One region of the Photobacterium swingsii genome, then DNA from elsewhere that is predicted to be linked to it. Evidence: predicted binding sites of a transcription regulator. Region 1 holds the regulator's gene; the other holds the start of a gene.
What was found. Region 1 encodes CRP, which controls carbon source genes, mostly activating them, when cyclic AMP is high. Its sites were predicted from a motif close to TGTGANNNNNNTCACA; they were not measured.
Positions count from the first base shown of each region.

Region 2: a site for CRP is predicted at 4,854-4,869, ahead of gltB (glutamate synthase large subunit). Genes of this name have one in related genera too.

Region 1 covers NZ_AP024852.1:263,151-271,163, reverse strand. Annotated here, with positions in the region: gene OCU77_RS01255 (hydrolase) at 1-889, shown strand, start outside; gene OCU77_RS01250 (YheU family protein) at 987-1,205, shown strand; gene OCU77_RS01245 (phosphoribulokinase) at 1,285-2,154, shown strand; gene OCU77_RS01240 (OsmC family protein) at 2,250-2,654, opposite strand; gene crp (cAMP-activated global transcriptional regulator CRP) at 2,927-3,559, shown strand; gene OCU77_RS01230 (hypothetical protein) at 3,782-3,976, shown strand; gene OCU77_RS01225 (DUF1338 domain-containing protein) at 4,053-4,847, opposite strand; gene astD (succinylglutamate-semialdehyde dehydrogenase) at 4,948-6,423, opposite strand; gene astA (arginine N-succinyltransferase) at 6,439-7,455, opposite strand; gene OCU77_RS01210 (aspartate aminotransferase family protein) at 7,695-8,013, opposite strand, start outside.
Region 2 covers NZ_AP024852.1:3,192,239-3,200,251, reverse strand. Annotated here, with positions in the region: gene OCU77_RS14460 (glutamate synthase subunit beta) at 1-105, opposite strand, end outside; gene gltB (glutamate synthase large subunit) at 98-4,645, opposite strand; gene OCU77_RS14450 (TIGR01212 family radical SAM protein) at 5,268-6,203, shown strand; gene OCU77_RS14445 (sensor domain-containing diguanylate cyclase) at 6,351-8,013, shown strand, end outside.

The sequences.
Region 1 (8,013 bases):
ATGGACAGATGTGCCAAGTAACCATCAAGAAGTGAATAAAACCCACTGCCACTCACCACGGCAGCCGATTATGATCCTGTTTCATGGATTAGAAGGCAGCTTCAATAGCCCCTATGCCAACGGCTTATTGCACGCCGCAATGCAGCAAGGTTGGTTGGGCGTCATGATGCACTTTCGTGGCTGTAGTGGTGAGATGAATCGCCAAGCCCGAAGTTATCATTCAGGTGAAACCAGCGATGCACGCTTTTTCATTCAATGGATTAGACAACAATTTCCTGACTCTCCCTTGTTTGCGGTTGGCGTGTCACTGGGTGGCAACATGCTGGTTAACTACCTTGCCGAACATGGTGACGACAGCGAGCTCTGCGCAGCACAGGTCATTTCGCCCCCATTAGATTTGGGCGCCTGCGCTGAGCGTATTGAGCAAGGTTTCTCTAAAGTCTATAAACAATACCTGCTCAGCTCGATGAAAAAGAACATCAGCAAGAAGATGAACCTGTTGCCCGATGCGCTACCTTTAGATCAATCTGGTATCAATGCGATTAGCACCCTGCGCCAGTTTGATGATCTGGTAACTGCACCGCTGCACGGCTATCAAGACGCCAGTGACTATTACCAGCGTTGCAGTGGCTTACAGCGTTTGCATCAGGTCACTGTACCCCTGCGTATCATTCATGCCAAAGATGACCCTTTCATGACCCATGATGTTATCCCTTCACAGCCGCTCCCAGCCCACATTGACTATCACCTGAGTCCTAATGGCGGCCATGTGGGCTTTTTAACGGGATCATGGCACAAGCCCACCTTCTGGCTTGAAACAACCGTGCCCGCTTGGTTTGCGCCTTTTGCTGCGGTAAACACTCAACCTAGCCACAGCACGTCAGAGTAAAGCCTGATCCATCACGCTTTGCTTGCCTTGAACCGCCTTAACCACTGATAATAATGTTATCAGTGGTTACCTCCTCCTAAAGCAGTAAGTGGTTGTTATGATTATTCCTTGGCAAGACATCGCCCCAGATACCCTCGATAACCTGATCGAACACTTTGTTCTACGTGAAGGCACCGATTACGGTGAGCACGAAAAAACCTTAGAACAAAAAGTTCAACATGTTCGCCAACAGCTTGCCCAAGGCGAAGCCGTAGTGATGTTTTCTGAATTACATGAATCAGTCGATATTAAGCTTCGTCGAGATCTCAATTTCTAATACTCGACATCGCTTACACTTGATCTAATCGCAACATCCTGTTAATAACTCATCGTTAATCTTAACGACAGGGTTTGTCATGTCTGCAAAACACCCCATCATTGCAGTAACAGGTTCATCCGGTGCGGGCACCTCGACCACTTCAGAAGCCTTCCGCAAAATGTTCAATATGATGAGCATCAATGCGGCTTGGCTGGAAGGCGATAGCTTCCACCGCTTTACACGCCCCGAAATGGACGTCGAAATACGTAAAGCCAAAGAACAGGGCCGCCATATCAGCTATTTTGGCCCCCAAGCGAACGATTTCCCGCAACTCGAACAGTTTTTCCATCAGTACGGTGAAGACAGTACCGGCAAATTCCGCCGCTACCTGCACACCTTTGATGAAGCCGTGCCTTATAACCAAATGCCAGGCTCTTTCACCCCATGGCAAGAGCTACCTGAAAATACCGATCTCTTATTTTATGAAGGCTTACATGGCGGGGTCGTCGACGGTGAAACCAATGTTGCGCAGCATGTTGATCTCTTGATTGGCATGGTACCAATCGTCAACTTAGAGTGGATTCAAAAAATTGTTCGTGACACCCGTGACCGCGGTCATTCTCGTGAAGCTGTAATGGAATCTATTGTGCGCTCGATGGATGATTACCTCAATTACATCACGCCGCAGTTTTCACGGACTCATATTAACTTCCAGCGTGTTCCCACCGTGGATACCTCGAACCCACTTAGCGCCAAAGGGATCCCGAGTTTAGATGAAAGCTTTGTGGTGATCCGTTTTCGTGGGATCAAGAATGTCGACTTCCCGTACTTATTGTCGATGATCCAAGGCTCATTCATGTCACGCCACAATACCTTGGTGGTACCGGGCGGCAAAATGAGCTTTGCGATGGAGCTAATAATGCGTCCTCTGATCCAGCAGCTGATTGAAACAGGGAAAATCGGCTAGTCGCGGTTTAATTGCCGTGTGAAACAAATAACAGCAAAACGGAGACCTCAAGTCTCCGTTTTTATCATGCTGCTACAGTTTACCTAGCAATAGATTTATGCGGCGATCACTTCGTATGAATGCGTCAATTCAACCCCTTCACCCAGCATCAAACAAACCGAACAATATTTCTCGAGCGAATTAGCGACGGTTGTTGCCACCAAGGCTTCATCAAGATCATGTCCCGTCACCACAAAATGCAAATTTGCCGAGGTAAAAATACGTGGGGCTGTCTCGCGGCGCACCGAGGAAATTTGTGCTTCGCAGCCCGTGATACGTTGATCTGCAGATTGTAAACCATCAACAACATCGACCGAACTACAACCACCAGCCGCCATCAAAACCAACTCCATTGGACTGGGTGCTTTTTCGCCACCATTGCCGTCCATCACCACACTATGACCCGAATTTGACTGGGCAAGAAAAGTCATTCCTTCTACCCATTTCACACGTGATTGCATTGCTTTCTCCTTAGTGTTTTGGCGTCAATTCTGCATAATCTAACAACCGTGTGATCATGTGCACACTTATGAGTACAAAATGACGATTTCAGATAGATCAATATCAAGAAATGCCCACCGAAAAAAGTTAAACTCTCAATTAATTATTCAAGTGAGCTTGCAGCCCAGCGGCTGACTTAATATCCTAACCAGCGAGCAATTCTATTGTTAAGCCCAGACTGAAATTATAGGGATGTCGTTGTTGGGCAACAAACGCAGAGGAAGTTAGTAATATGGTTCCAGGTAAACCTCAAACAGATCCAACACTAGAGTGGTTTCTTTCACATTGCCACATTCACAAGTACCCATCAAAAAGCACTTTGATTCATGCGGGTGAGAAAGCGGAAACTCTCTACTATATTGTAAAAGGTTCTGTTGCTGTTCTTATCAAGGATGAAGAAGGCAAAGAGATGATTCTTTCTTACCTAAACCAAGGTGACTTCATCGGTGAACTTGGCCTTTTCGAAGAAGGTCAAGAACGTACAGCTTGGGTTCGTGCGAAGACACCTTGTGAAGTTGCTGAGATTTCATTTAAGAAATTCCGTCAGCTAATCCAAGTTAATCCAGACATCTTGATGCGCTTGTCTGCACAGATGGCAACTCGCCTTCAAGTAACAAGCCAAAAAGTGGGCGACCTTGCGTTCTTAGACGTAACGGGTCGTATTGCACAGACGCTACTTAACCTAGCGAAACAACCTGATGCAATGACGCACCCAGACGGTATGCAAATCAAGATCACCCGTCAAGAAATCGGTCAAATCGTAGGTTGTTCACGTGAAACCGTTGGTCGTATCTTGAAGATGCTTGAAGAACAGAACCTGATTTCTGCACACGGTAAAACTATCGTGGTATACGGTACTCGTTAATCTGTTGATTTATCGATTATCACTAGAAAAAAGCCGCTTTTGCGGCTTTTTTTATATCGGAAAAACACCATACCTATGGCGTATATCTAAATCCAAATTTGCTAACCTTGTCACTGATTCTTCACTTGCTAACTACGCCACCTTTGCTACATTGTGCATAACAGACGTCGATGGACGACGTCACCTCTTCCCCGACAAAATCGGCATCATGGAGTTCGTGATATGGATATCGAACGTTTTTCTCCGTACAACACTAACACCCCACCACCGAGCGTGATTGCCCCACTACCCACAACTGTTGAGATGACAGGGTTCAGTGGCCAACGTCACTTTCTCGAACAACATATCTCATTAGCGAATACGCCGCAGCGCCAAGAAGGCTCGCAGTGGTCACCGCCTTTAGAAAGCCTGTATTAAGCCACAGATAGAACAAAGGCCATGCTATCAACATGACCTCTGCGTGAAACGCTGGGATTGGCCGGAACATTGCACTCTAGCTGTCGGTACTTTCAAAGATCTTATCCGCCGACGCAGCGACAAATCCGGTATAAAGCTCACCATCGGCTTGCGGGTAGCGCTTGGCAAATTCATAAAAACCACCAGGGATCGTTTTTACCCCATCTAAAAAAGCGACAGGGACTTTATCTGCCATGGTAGAAGACTGCTCTAACATCTCTTCAGGACTGCCTTTCACTTCTCCACCCGATACATTGATGGCAAAGCCATTATGTGCCAATAAGTGATTCACCTCGGCCACTTCAGTAAATTGTTCTAGTTGGTTAATGCTAACCGTAAAGTGATTCGCGCCAAAGCCATGCGCCGCTAACCACCCTGCATATTCACTCTCTGCGGCTAACATCTCATACGTTTCAAAATCAATGTCCCACAAACGGCCGCCATACAAGAAGGCAGGATCTTTCACCGCTTGCTCTGGCACTTGATCAATCAAACTACGTACCGATTGCTGCAATAATGAGGAACACTGACCCACCAATAGCTCACTAATAAACACTTTTGGCGCCGCAGGGTTTGGGTGTTCAAAATGCTCAGCGTAGAGTTTTTTAGACTCAAAATGGTAAGTGCCACAAGGTTTGTAACCAATCGCAATAAAGGGTGCGGCTAGCACATCCAGTCCGACTTTCGGTAAGTTAAATGTGCGCAACGCAATATGGTCATTCAGTAGCGGCTCATCTTCGGTCAGTAATGTATGTACTTGATCCGCTGATGGGCACAGGCGTTGAATATAGTCTTGCCATAAGTTGTTAAACAGTTGCTCTACTCTTTCCATGTTGAGATGCTCCCCGCTGGTGATGGATGTAGAAGTGCCCTGATTCGACCTAATCAGTATGGCACTTCTTTTTTAGTTTGATGATGTCTGCTCAACTTGCTTACAAAGTAATACCTGGCGATAGCTGTGCAGGTAGCTCAGCTTGTTCACCCTCCATCGATGCCATAGGGTACGCACAGTAGTCAGCGGCATAGTAAGCACTCGGACGTAAGTTACCTGATGCGCCAGGACCACCAAATGGAGCATCCCCACTCGCACCAGTCAGCTGACGGTTACGGTTCACTATGCCTGCACGGATATGGTCAATAAAATATTGCCACTCACTATCATCGGTGGAGATCAAACCAGCCGATAAGCCGTAGCGGGTATTATTTGCCAAGGTAACGGCTTGGGCTAAATCCTCGTAACGTACGACTTGCAATAATGGACCAAAGTATTCTTCATCAGGCAAGTCAGCAATGGCACTCACTTCAATGATGGCCGGTGAGACAATCGCCCCTTGACCACGTTTCGCTTCAAGCAGAACCTCTCCCCCAAGGCGCACCAAATTCGCTTGCGCGGCAATAATGCCATCAGCAGCTTGTATTGATATTTGTGGCCCCATAAAAGGCTGAGGATCAGCAAATGGCCCATCAATGCGTAGCTGCGCCGTTGCTTCAACTAAGCGCGCAACAATGGCATCACCCACTTCACCTTTGGGTAAATACAAACGGCGGGCACAGGTACAACGCTGGCCAGCGCTAATGAACGCTGATTGAATTATGGTGTATACCGTGGCTTCCACATCACCGTGGGCATTTGAAATCACCATAGGGTTATTGCCGCCCATCTCCAATGCCAACATTTTGCCGGGTTGCCCTGCAAATTGGCGATGAAGAATGTGTCCCGTATTCGCACTCCCCGTGAACAGCAAGCCATCAATCCCTGTTGAACTCGCCAGCGCTTCACCGGTTGGGCGAGAGCCTTGCACTAGGTTAATCACACCTGCGGGTAAGCCAGCTTGTTGCCATAGCTTCATGGCCACTTCCGCCGTTTTAGGCGTTAATTCAGATGGCTTAAATACCACAGTATTGCCCGCTAATAATGCAGGAACGATATGGCCATTGGGTAAATGCCCTGGGAAATTATACGGGCCAAAGACCGCCATCACGCCCAATGGACGATGACGCAGCACGGCTGTTGTCGCCCCTGCCACTTCTTTTTCTTTATGGCCAGTACGCTCATGGTAAGCACGTAACGACAGCGCAATCTTACCCACCATAGCACCCGCTTCGGTGCGGGTTTCCCACAAGGGTTTCCCTGTTTCTTCCGCTATGGTCGTGGCAATATCTTCACTGTGTTCTTTGAGCAGTTCAGCATATTTTTCAACAATAGCCTGACGCGCGTCGAGCGAGGTATGACGCCAACTTAATAAGGCTTCACGAGCACTTTGCACCGCCAGTTCAACTTGGTCTGCGGTTGCCGCTTGTCCCTGCCAAATCACTTCAGAATTGAAGGGGTTTAACGACTGAAAAGACGCACCAAGACCCGCGACCCACTTCCCTGCTATCCAATTCACTGCGCATGATTGTGCCATGATATTCCCCTTATCTTATTGTCCAATCAGGCGAACCATGTCGCCTTGTTGTAGCTGTAATGCCTGTGCCATCGCAGGTGAAACAATCGCAATGTTACGCTCACCGTCGACCGCAACCTTTCCTACCGTGGCGCGAAAATTTTCAAACGAGGTATTACTGATCAAGTAATCATGCGAGCTACTGTGCTCGCCAATTTCAACGCGGCAACGCAAAGAGTGGCGTACCGATTCAATATTGCGGACCTCACATTCCACCATAGGGCCAGCATCAAAGATGTTCACATAGCCACGACAGGTAAACCCTTCTTGCTCCAGTAGCCGCAATGCAGGGGCTGTGTTGTCATGCACTTTACCAATCACAGCTTGAGCTTCTTCACTAAGCAAGTTGACGTAAATCGGTAACTTGGGCATTAAATCGGCGATAAAGCCTTTCGCCCCAATCCCCGTTAAATAATCAGCATGAGTAAAATCAATCGAGAAGAAATGCTCTTTTAGCCATTCCCAAAACGGTGAATGCCCTTCATCATCAGAGACACCGCGCATCTCGGCAATCACAGTTGGAGAAAAACGATGGCTATGTTCTGCCATCATCAAAAATCGCGCTTTAGACAACAGGCGGCCATTGAGACCTTTACGCCATTCAGGGCGTAAAAATAATGTACATAGTTCACTGTTACCCGTGTAGTTGTTGCCAAATGTCAGCAACTTCACCACGTTATGAACATCTAAACGGCGTGATGCATGTACCACAGTGCTCAAGTGATACGTATAGAAAGGGGTATCTAAACCAATGGCAGCTTCTATCCCAGTTGTACCTGCCACTTCACCCGTCTCAGTATCTTCCGCGACCATCAAGTAGCCTTCGGTACCAATTTCCGTTATCTCTTTTGCAAAACTCGCTTCTGAGTGTGCAATACGATTACGAAGCATGCCTTCATTAACAGGCAGTGAAGTAAAACCATGACCAGATTCTTCCGCACAGCGCATAAGCGCCGGGTAATCTGTTGCAGTAATAGGACGAATAACCAGCATCGAACTCCCTCCTGATGCAGGTAGCGATCATGTCGCTAACTTAGTGTTGGAAATAACTTCGCCAATGTAGGGGGCGAAAAGTTACAGCAATCAAGCTCCTGCCAATCGCTGTAGTCAGTTATAAGCGGGCCAGCCGCTATGCTCTCGCTCAGCGAGAGAGAAAAGACGTGCAAGGCATGGGCATTGCACGCGTCTAACCATTATTCTGGATTACCCTGAGACGACACCCTCGGCATCCATTACGCGTTGTACAATTTAGCAATCGCCGCTTCTAAGCGCGCTAAACCAAGATCAACATCTTCTTTGCTGATCACTAACGACGGCGTAAAGCGCACTACGTTAGTCCCCGCGACAAGTACCATCAAACCTTCTTCACCAGCCGCTAACAGTACATCACGCGCACGACCTTGCCATTCATCGTTTAACGCTGCGCCCAGTAAGAGGCCCTTTCCACGTACTTCAGCAAAAATAGGATACTTAGCATTAATGGTGGCAATACCCTCGCGGAACCATTGCTCACGCTCTTTGACACCCGCCAACACTTCCGGTTTGGAGACT
Region 2 (8,013 bases), 890 kb from region 1:
CTCCTCGTTCAAAACAAACTCTTTGTTATCTTGAATACGAACGCTCGGATCTAACTTTTTTGGTAGCTCACGACCATGCTCTAAAAATCCAGTAGGCTTACCCATTTACGGCCTCCAACTCTTCCTTGTTTGCAGCTTCCGCTTTACGTTGTTGTAATACCGCTTTGTAATCCCTTGGCATTACCTTCACCATCTTTTGAAGGTTAGCTTCAAAGTTAGAAAGGAAGGTTTGGGCCACAGTACTACCCGTGTATTCAACGTGCTTACTGAGCATGCGCTGTAGACGTTCTTTGTCTTCTTGCTCGATAGGATCGAGGTCAACCAATTCAGGGTTAAGCTTGGTTTCGAAATCGCCAAACTGATCCCAAACATAGGCGACTCCCCCGCTCATCCCTGCGGCGAAGTTACGGCCTGTTTGACCAAGAATAACGGCTACCCCGCCTGTCATGTATTCACAGCCGTGGTCACCCACGCCTTCAACAACGACTTCTGCCCCTGAGTTACGGACACAGAAACGTTCACCCGCAAGGCCTCGAATGTAAGACTCACCTGATGTTGCGCCGTAGAAACAAACGTTACCAACGATGATGTTATCTTCAGGGGTGATGTTTGAATTGGCATCAGGGTAGAGCACTAGCGTACCGCCTGACAGTCCTTTACCCCAGTAATCGTTCGCATCACCCTCGACCTCAAATTTCACACCTTTGGCAAGGAAAGCACCAAGACTTTGTCCTGCCGATCCTGTGAACTTCACATTCATAGGCTGCGGTAGACCTTGGTCTTTGTAGATCTTAGAGATTTCATTCGACAGCATGGTGCCGACACTGCGGTCGGTGTTAATGATCTCAAGTTCGGTATCGACTTGCTTACCTTGAGTCAGTGCAGGTGCTGCAGCTTCAATCAGTTTGCGATCTAATACCTTTTCAAGGTTATGGTCTTGCTCTCGCTGATTGTAGATACCATCTTCTTCACGTGCAGGCTCAACAAATAACACTGGGCTCAGATCGAGGTTTTTGTATTTCCAGTGACCGATATCCTCACGGATTTTCAGTTTGTGTGACTGGCCAACCATCTCATCAATGGTGCGGAAGCCCAGTTCAGCCATGACTTCTCGTAGCCCTTCTGCCATGTATTGGAAAAAGGTCACTACGTCTTCGACGCGGCCATCAAAACGCTCACGCAGGGTTTTGTTTTGAGTCGCAATACCAACAGGACAGGTGTTTTTATGACACTTACGCATCATGATACAGCCTTCAACCACTAGGGCCGCAGTGGCCACACCCCATTCCTCTGCACCTAATAATGTCGCCACAGCAAGATCGCGTGGTGTTTTCATTTGGCCATCAGACTGCACGACAATACGGTTACGTAAGCCGTTCTTTAGTAGGGTTTGGTGCGTTTCAGCTAGGCCGAGTTCCCACGGTAAACCTGTGTGGCGAATGGATGACATTGGTGATGCCCCCGTACCGCCATCAAAGCCTGCGATCAAGACCACATCGGCTTTGGCTTTGGCCACGCCAGAGGCAATGGTGCCTACGCCAGCTTCAGAAACCAGCTTCACGTTAACGCGGCCAGCACGGTTAGCATTTTTCAAATCGTAGATCAGCTGAGCCAAATCTTCGATAGAGTAAATATCGTGGTGTGGTGGTGGTGAAATCAGCCCCACACCAGGGGTTGAGTGGCGGGTTGCCCCAATCCAGTCATCAACTTTATCACCCGGTAGCTGACCGCCTTCGCCTGGTTTTGCCCCTTGCGCCATCTTGATCTGAATTTCATCAGAGTTTGTGAGGTAGTAAGAGGTAACACCGAAGCGGCCTGAAGCGACTTGTTTGATCGCTGAGCGTTCCCAGTCGCCGTTTTCTTTTTTCTCAAAACGATCCGGGTCTTCACCGCCTTCACCTGAGTTAGATTTAGCCCCGATACGGTTCATTGCCACGGCAAGGGTGGAGTGCGCTTCATAAGAGATAGAACCAAAGCTCATCGCACCAGTTGCAAAGCGTTTTAGAATGCTTTCAATCGGCTCCACTTCTGCGAGTGGAATGGCGCCTGCTGGGCTTTTGATGAACTCAAGTTGGCTACGCAGTGTTGCTGCATTATCACCTTGTGAGTCCACAGCATGGCAGTATTCTTTGAACTGACTGTAGTCTTTGCCGCGAGTGGATTGCTGCAGCAATGAAATTGTCTCTGGGTTAAAGAGGTGTTTTTCACCGCGCTGTTTCCATTGGTAAACCCCGCCCACATCTAGCATTTGAATTGGGATTTCACGGGTTGGGTAACCCACACGGTGACGGATCAATACTTCGTGTGCAATGTCATCAATCGTGAGGCCTTGAATACGTGAAACAGTCCCTGTGAAGTATTTATCAACCACAGCTTTGCTGATACCTAATGCTTCAAAAATCTGCGCGCCGTGGTATGACTGTAGCGTCGAGATGCCCATTTTAGAGAAGATCTTTAATAGGCCACCGTTCACCCCTTTACGGTAGTTGTTGAACAGTTCTTCGGTTGGTAACTCAGGATCGAGCTTACGTTTTCTCTGAAGATCAACCAGCGTTTCAGTCACTAGGTAGGGGTTGACTGCGTTCGCGCCGTAGCCGACCAAGGTAGCAAAGTGGTGAGTTTCACGTGCATCACCGGTTTCAACTATGATGTCACACTTAGCACGAAGCCCTTTGCGGATCAGGTGGTGGTGAACTGCGCCGACTGCCAGCATGGCAGGAATGGCTGCATGGTTAGAGTTAACTGCACGGTCAGTCAGAATAATGATCGAATAGCCATCTTGCACTGCATCTTCCGAGTATTGGCAAATACGCTTAAGGGCACGCTCTAGCTTGCCGTTTTCACCATTGGCGCGAAAGACGATGTCTAAGGTTTTGGCTTGTAAGTGTTCTTTATCTATCGCACGTAGTTTTTCTAATTCAGCATTTGATAAGACTGGCGACTCTAACTCTACCTTTTGGCAATGTTCTGGTGTTTCGTCGAGCAGGTTTTGGTCTTTGCCTAGGTAGGTGTTGAGTGACATCACCATACGTTCACGGATCGGATCGATCGGTGGGTTAGTCACCTGTGCAAATAGCTGCTTGAAGTAATTAGAAAGGTGTTGTGATTGGTGCGATAGCACAGCCAACGGCCAATCGGCGCCCATTGCACTGAGGGGTTCGTACCCAGTTTTTGCCAGCGGAACGATAATTTCGTTCACTTCTTCTGAACTCATACCAAAGGCTTGTTGGTGATGCAGTAGACGTTCAGGTGTTGGCTGGTGGTGCATGTTATCGGCATCAGGCAGCGACTTAAGTGTAAGCAGGTTGTCTTTCACCCATTGTTCATAAGGCTGCGCCGAGGCAATGCTGTCTTTCACTTCTTCATCTGAAATGATACGACCTTGCTCAAGATCGGCGACAAAGATACGTCCAGGCTGCAAGCGACCACGGAATTGCACATTCTCCGGTTCAATTTCTACCACACCAGATTCCGATGCCATTACTAAGAAGTCATCTTTGGTAACTGTGTAGCGTGATGGACGGAGGCCATTTCGGTCTAAGGTTGCACCTACTTGCACACCATCGGTGAAACAAACTGATGCTGGGCCATCCCAAGGTTCCATCACGTTGGCGTGGTATTGGTAAAACGCGCGACGCTTAGGATCCATGTTGGTATTTTCTTGCCATGCTTCCGGGATCAACATCATCAAAGCATGCGGTAGGCTACGACCAGAGAGTACCAGTAACTCCAGCGCCATATCAAAGTTTGATGAATCAGAGCTGCCTTCTTGGCAGATAGGGAGCAACATGTCGATTTCTTGTTGGCTGAACAGGTCAGACTCAAGAATCGCTTCACGCGCTTTCATCCAATTCAAGTTACCGCGTACGGTGTTAATCTCACCATTGTGCGCGATGTAACGGAAAGGCTGGGCGAGGCGCCAGCGAGGGAAAGTATTGGTTGAAAAGCGAGAGTGGACAAGGGCAAGCGCCGTCACCATGGTTGGGTTTTGCAGGTCAAGGAAGTACTGAGGCACCTGCTCTGTAGTGAGCTGACCTTTATATACCAATGTCTTATAAGACAATGAGTTAATGTAGAAGTCATCGCCAATATTCGACACGCTTTCTAGACATACACGTACCGTATAGTTACGAAGCACGTAGAGTTTGCGTTCGAGTACAGCTGGATCTAGGTTACTCCCCCCCGTGATAAAGACATGTTCAAACTGGGGTTCAGTGCTGAGAGGATCTTCACCTATCATCGAATTATCAACGGGTAAGACGCGATAACCGATCACTTCAAGGTCGAGGCGATTCGCATTACGTTCTAGGATATCGCGACACTGTTGACGTTTGTGTTCGTCTTTTGGAAAAAGCACCACACCGACACCATATTGCTCAAAAGAGGGCAACTTGATACCGAGCTTAACGGTTTCTTCGAGTAAGAATTCGTGCGGTTTCTGCAGTAAAATACCCGCGCCATCACCACTTGATGGATCACAACCTTGGCCGCCGCGGTGTTCCATACGGGCAAGCATATCAAGGGCTTGAGTGACAATCTCGTGGGATTTACGGTTCTTTAAATGGGCAACAAAGCCGATACCACAGGCATCGTGCTCTAATTCAGGTACATAAAGCCCCTGAGCATTAAGCTCTTGATCTGTCATAGATACATCCTTCCAGTGTTCAACAGACCTGTCCCAGGTCTGTATTATCCCTAATCGTTATATCGTCACATCTTGTCACTTTGAATGGACTACCTGTCCAGTGAACAAAACGGTGCGTTTGCTGTGGGATGATGTGTAAATCATTTAGCAAACTTAATTTTGCAGCACATCCATTCTGGTAATTAGATGTACTGTCATTTAATGAACTAGTGACATAAATCACTGCTTTTAGCGGGTTTTATGTCACAAATGTTGCTCATTATTTGCACATAAGTGTAACTATCCTACAGTTTTGATACTTTAATTACCAACAAAAAATAGCGTGATTAATCCACTATATCGACTGAAGCTGCATGTAAGTGTTACATGGTTGCGTAAATATTCGATAATCGTTCTCATTTTGCATATTCGTCCAATTTCATTTTTATTTATCCTTATTTACTATGTGGGTAATGAATGCAAGGGGCAGTTTCTTATGTTGTTTTAAATTTACAAGGTATAAACACGGGGGAAGTGAGCGGGGATTTACGTGCTTTTCTTGTTTTAACACAATTTTCAGCATTGGCTTTGGTGCTACGCTGCGCGGCTTATTTTTCCCATGGCCGAATACTCAGGTGATTAAATGCAACTACACGAACTCGTAAATACATTCGGACAAGATTTACATCGCCGCTATGGTGAAAAAGTGCATAAGTTAACCTTACATGGTGGCTTTAGTTGCCCTAACCGTGACGGCACGATTGGTCGTGGTGGCTGTACCTTCTGCAATGTCGCCTCATTTGCCGATGAAAAAGCGCAATATCTACCGATTGAGCAGCAGCTAAACCAGAGAGCGGGTGAGATCCACCGTGCCAAACGCTATTTGGCGTATTTTCAGGCGTACACTAGCACCTACGCTGAAGTACAAACCCTAAAAAAAATGTATGAAGAAGCCCTTAAAACAGCAGATATTGTCGGTTTATGTGTGGGAACGCGGCCAGACTGTGTGCCAGATGCTGTGTTGGAATTATTGGCAGAATACCATCAACAAGGCTATGAAATTTGGCTGGAGCTAGGCTTACAAACAGCGAATGATAAAACCCTTAAGCGGATTAATCGAGGGCATGATTTTGCATGTTATCAAGCGATCACTCAGCGCGCGCGTGCGCTTGGGCTGAAAGTGTGTACGCACTTGATTGTGGGTCTGCCCGGCGACACTAAAGCCGATAACCTTGACACCATTGAGAAAGTGGTGGCAACGGGGGTGGATGGGATCAAATTACATCCGCTACATATCGTGGAAGGCAGTAAAATGGGACAGGCCTGGAAGGCGGATCGTTTGAGTGCAATTAGCCTTGAAGATTATACGGATATTGCAGCGGAAATGATCCGTATGACACCGCCGGAAGTGGTTTATCACCGCGTTTCAGCCAGTGCGCGTCGTCCGACCTTGCTCGCACCAGAGTGGTGTGAAAATAGGTGGTTAGCCATGACAGAGGTTGGCCGTAAGCTTGATAAGCTCGGCGCGCAAGGCAGTCAATTGGCGACTCCTTTTGTTTATGAGCCATTTGCAAAGTAACTTGGTACATAGATTGAGTTGTGCAAACACTCAAAAACTGGAGGGGATTGTGGTAACGTAAGCGTACTATTGCGTTGCTACTTAATAGCATGCGCCATCAAGATGCTTAATGAAGCGAACATCCCCTAAGGTAATGTGTTCAGACCTATGACGACTCCTAAATTTGCCGTTCACATGGCCTGTTTTTTCTTGTTAACTGGATTATCCCCGATGGCGCAAGCGGCATCTTTGTCGCTAGAGCAACCGCTTTTCATTTTTGCTTTGATCCTTGCGATGATAGTGTTCGCTGGATCAATTTTGGCACTCGTCTTTCATAACGCGGAAGCCTTTTCATTCCGTAAGCTCTATTCCATGCTCACTAACTTGCCTGTCGCGGCCATGATTGTATGCAGCAAGGACGGCAAGTTGATGTATGGCAATAAAGCAAGCCGAGAGCTACTGGGTATTCGCAAAGTAGGCAATAGCTACTTTTACCCGCCTGAAGTTGAAGCGCAAATGATGTGCGATATTTTGCGTCCACATACATCGCTATTGAGCTTTAAAAGCTGGAAAGAAGAGTTACAGTTTTCAGGTAAGCACCCGCTCTCTGTTTTCGTTTCAGGCCAGTATGTGCGTTACAAGTGGCAACCCGCGTGGCTACTTTTTATTTCCCCATCCAATGAAACCATATCGCCTGATACCACCAGTAAACGAGAGCACCGTGTGTTACAAGGGGTGTTGAATTCGTTGTCTGAGTTAGTCTATTTCCAAGATAAGTCTGGCAAGGTGATGGGTACCAACAAGGCGTATGATCGCTTTTGGCGTGATCGTGAAAGTGAAGGCTTGATTGACAACATTGAAGTGTCATCAAAAAATAACTCGACCCATACATGGACCACATCACCAGATGGTGCCAGCCGTTTATTGGAAACCAATAAAACGGCTTTGATCGGTGATTTTGGTGAAATATTAGGGTCATTAAGCATTAGCCATGACGTGACCGATTGGCATGAAATGCAAGAGAGTTTGAAGCAAGAAATCGAGAAGCGTGAGATCACCGAGCAAGCGTTAGCACACCGTAATAATTTACTTGATACGATCCTTAGCGCTAGCCAAGACCCCATTGGTTTGTATAACGAGCATTGGGTTTATGTAGGGTGCAATGAACCGTTCGCGCGCGCGCTGGGCCATACCCAAGAATCTCTGTTGGGGAAAAAAGCCTCTGACGTTATCGACCCTGATAAGTGGAAAGAATTTAAAAAGGTTAACGAGCAAGTGATCAAAGAAGGGGTCACGGTTAAAACAGAAGATTACGTTATTTTGCCTGATGGAGAACCCATTTGGTATGAAGTGGCTACCTCGCCATATCGTGATCCTATAGAGGGGACTGCTGGGGTCTTGGTGATGGGACGTGATATTACGGAACGTAAGCATGCCCAGCAACAGCTCGCAGATGCCATTATGGAGCTGCAAGAGCTTAGCTTTATTGACAGTTTAACCAAGGTGGCGAATCGCCGTAGCTTTGACGAGCATTTACGGAAAATGTGGCATAGCCATATTCGTGAACAAAAATCGCTGACCTTGATCTTGTGTGATATTGATAACTTCAAGGCTTACAACGATAACTATGGTCACCAGCAAGGGGACCGTGCGCTGCTTGATGTCGCCAAGACACTGAGCCAAGTCATCAAGCGTGAGACCGATGAAGTGGCCCGCTATGGGGGGGAAGAATTCGCTTTCTTATTACCTTGTACTAACTTAGATGGTGGCCAAATTGTCGCGCGAAATATTCATCGTTATGTGGCACAAGCAGCGATTGAGCATGCGTACT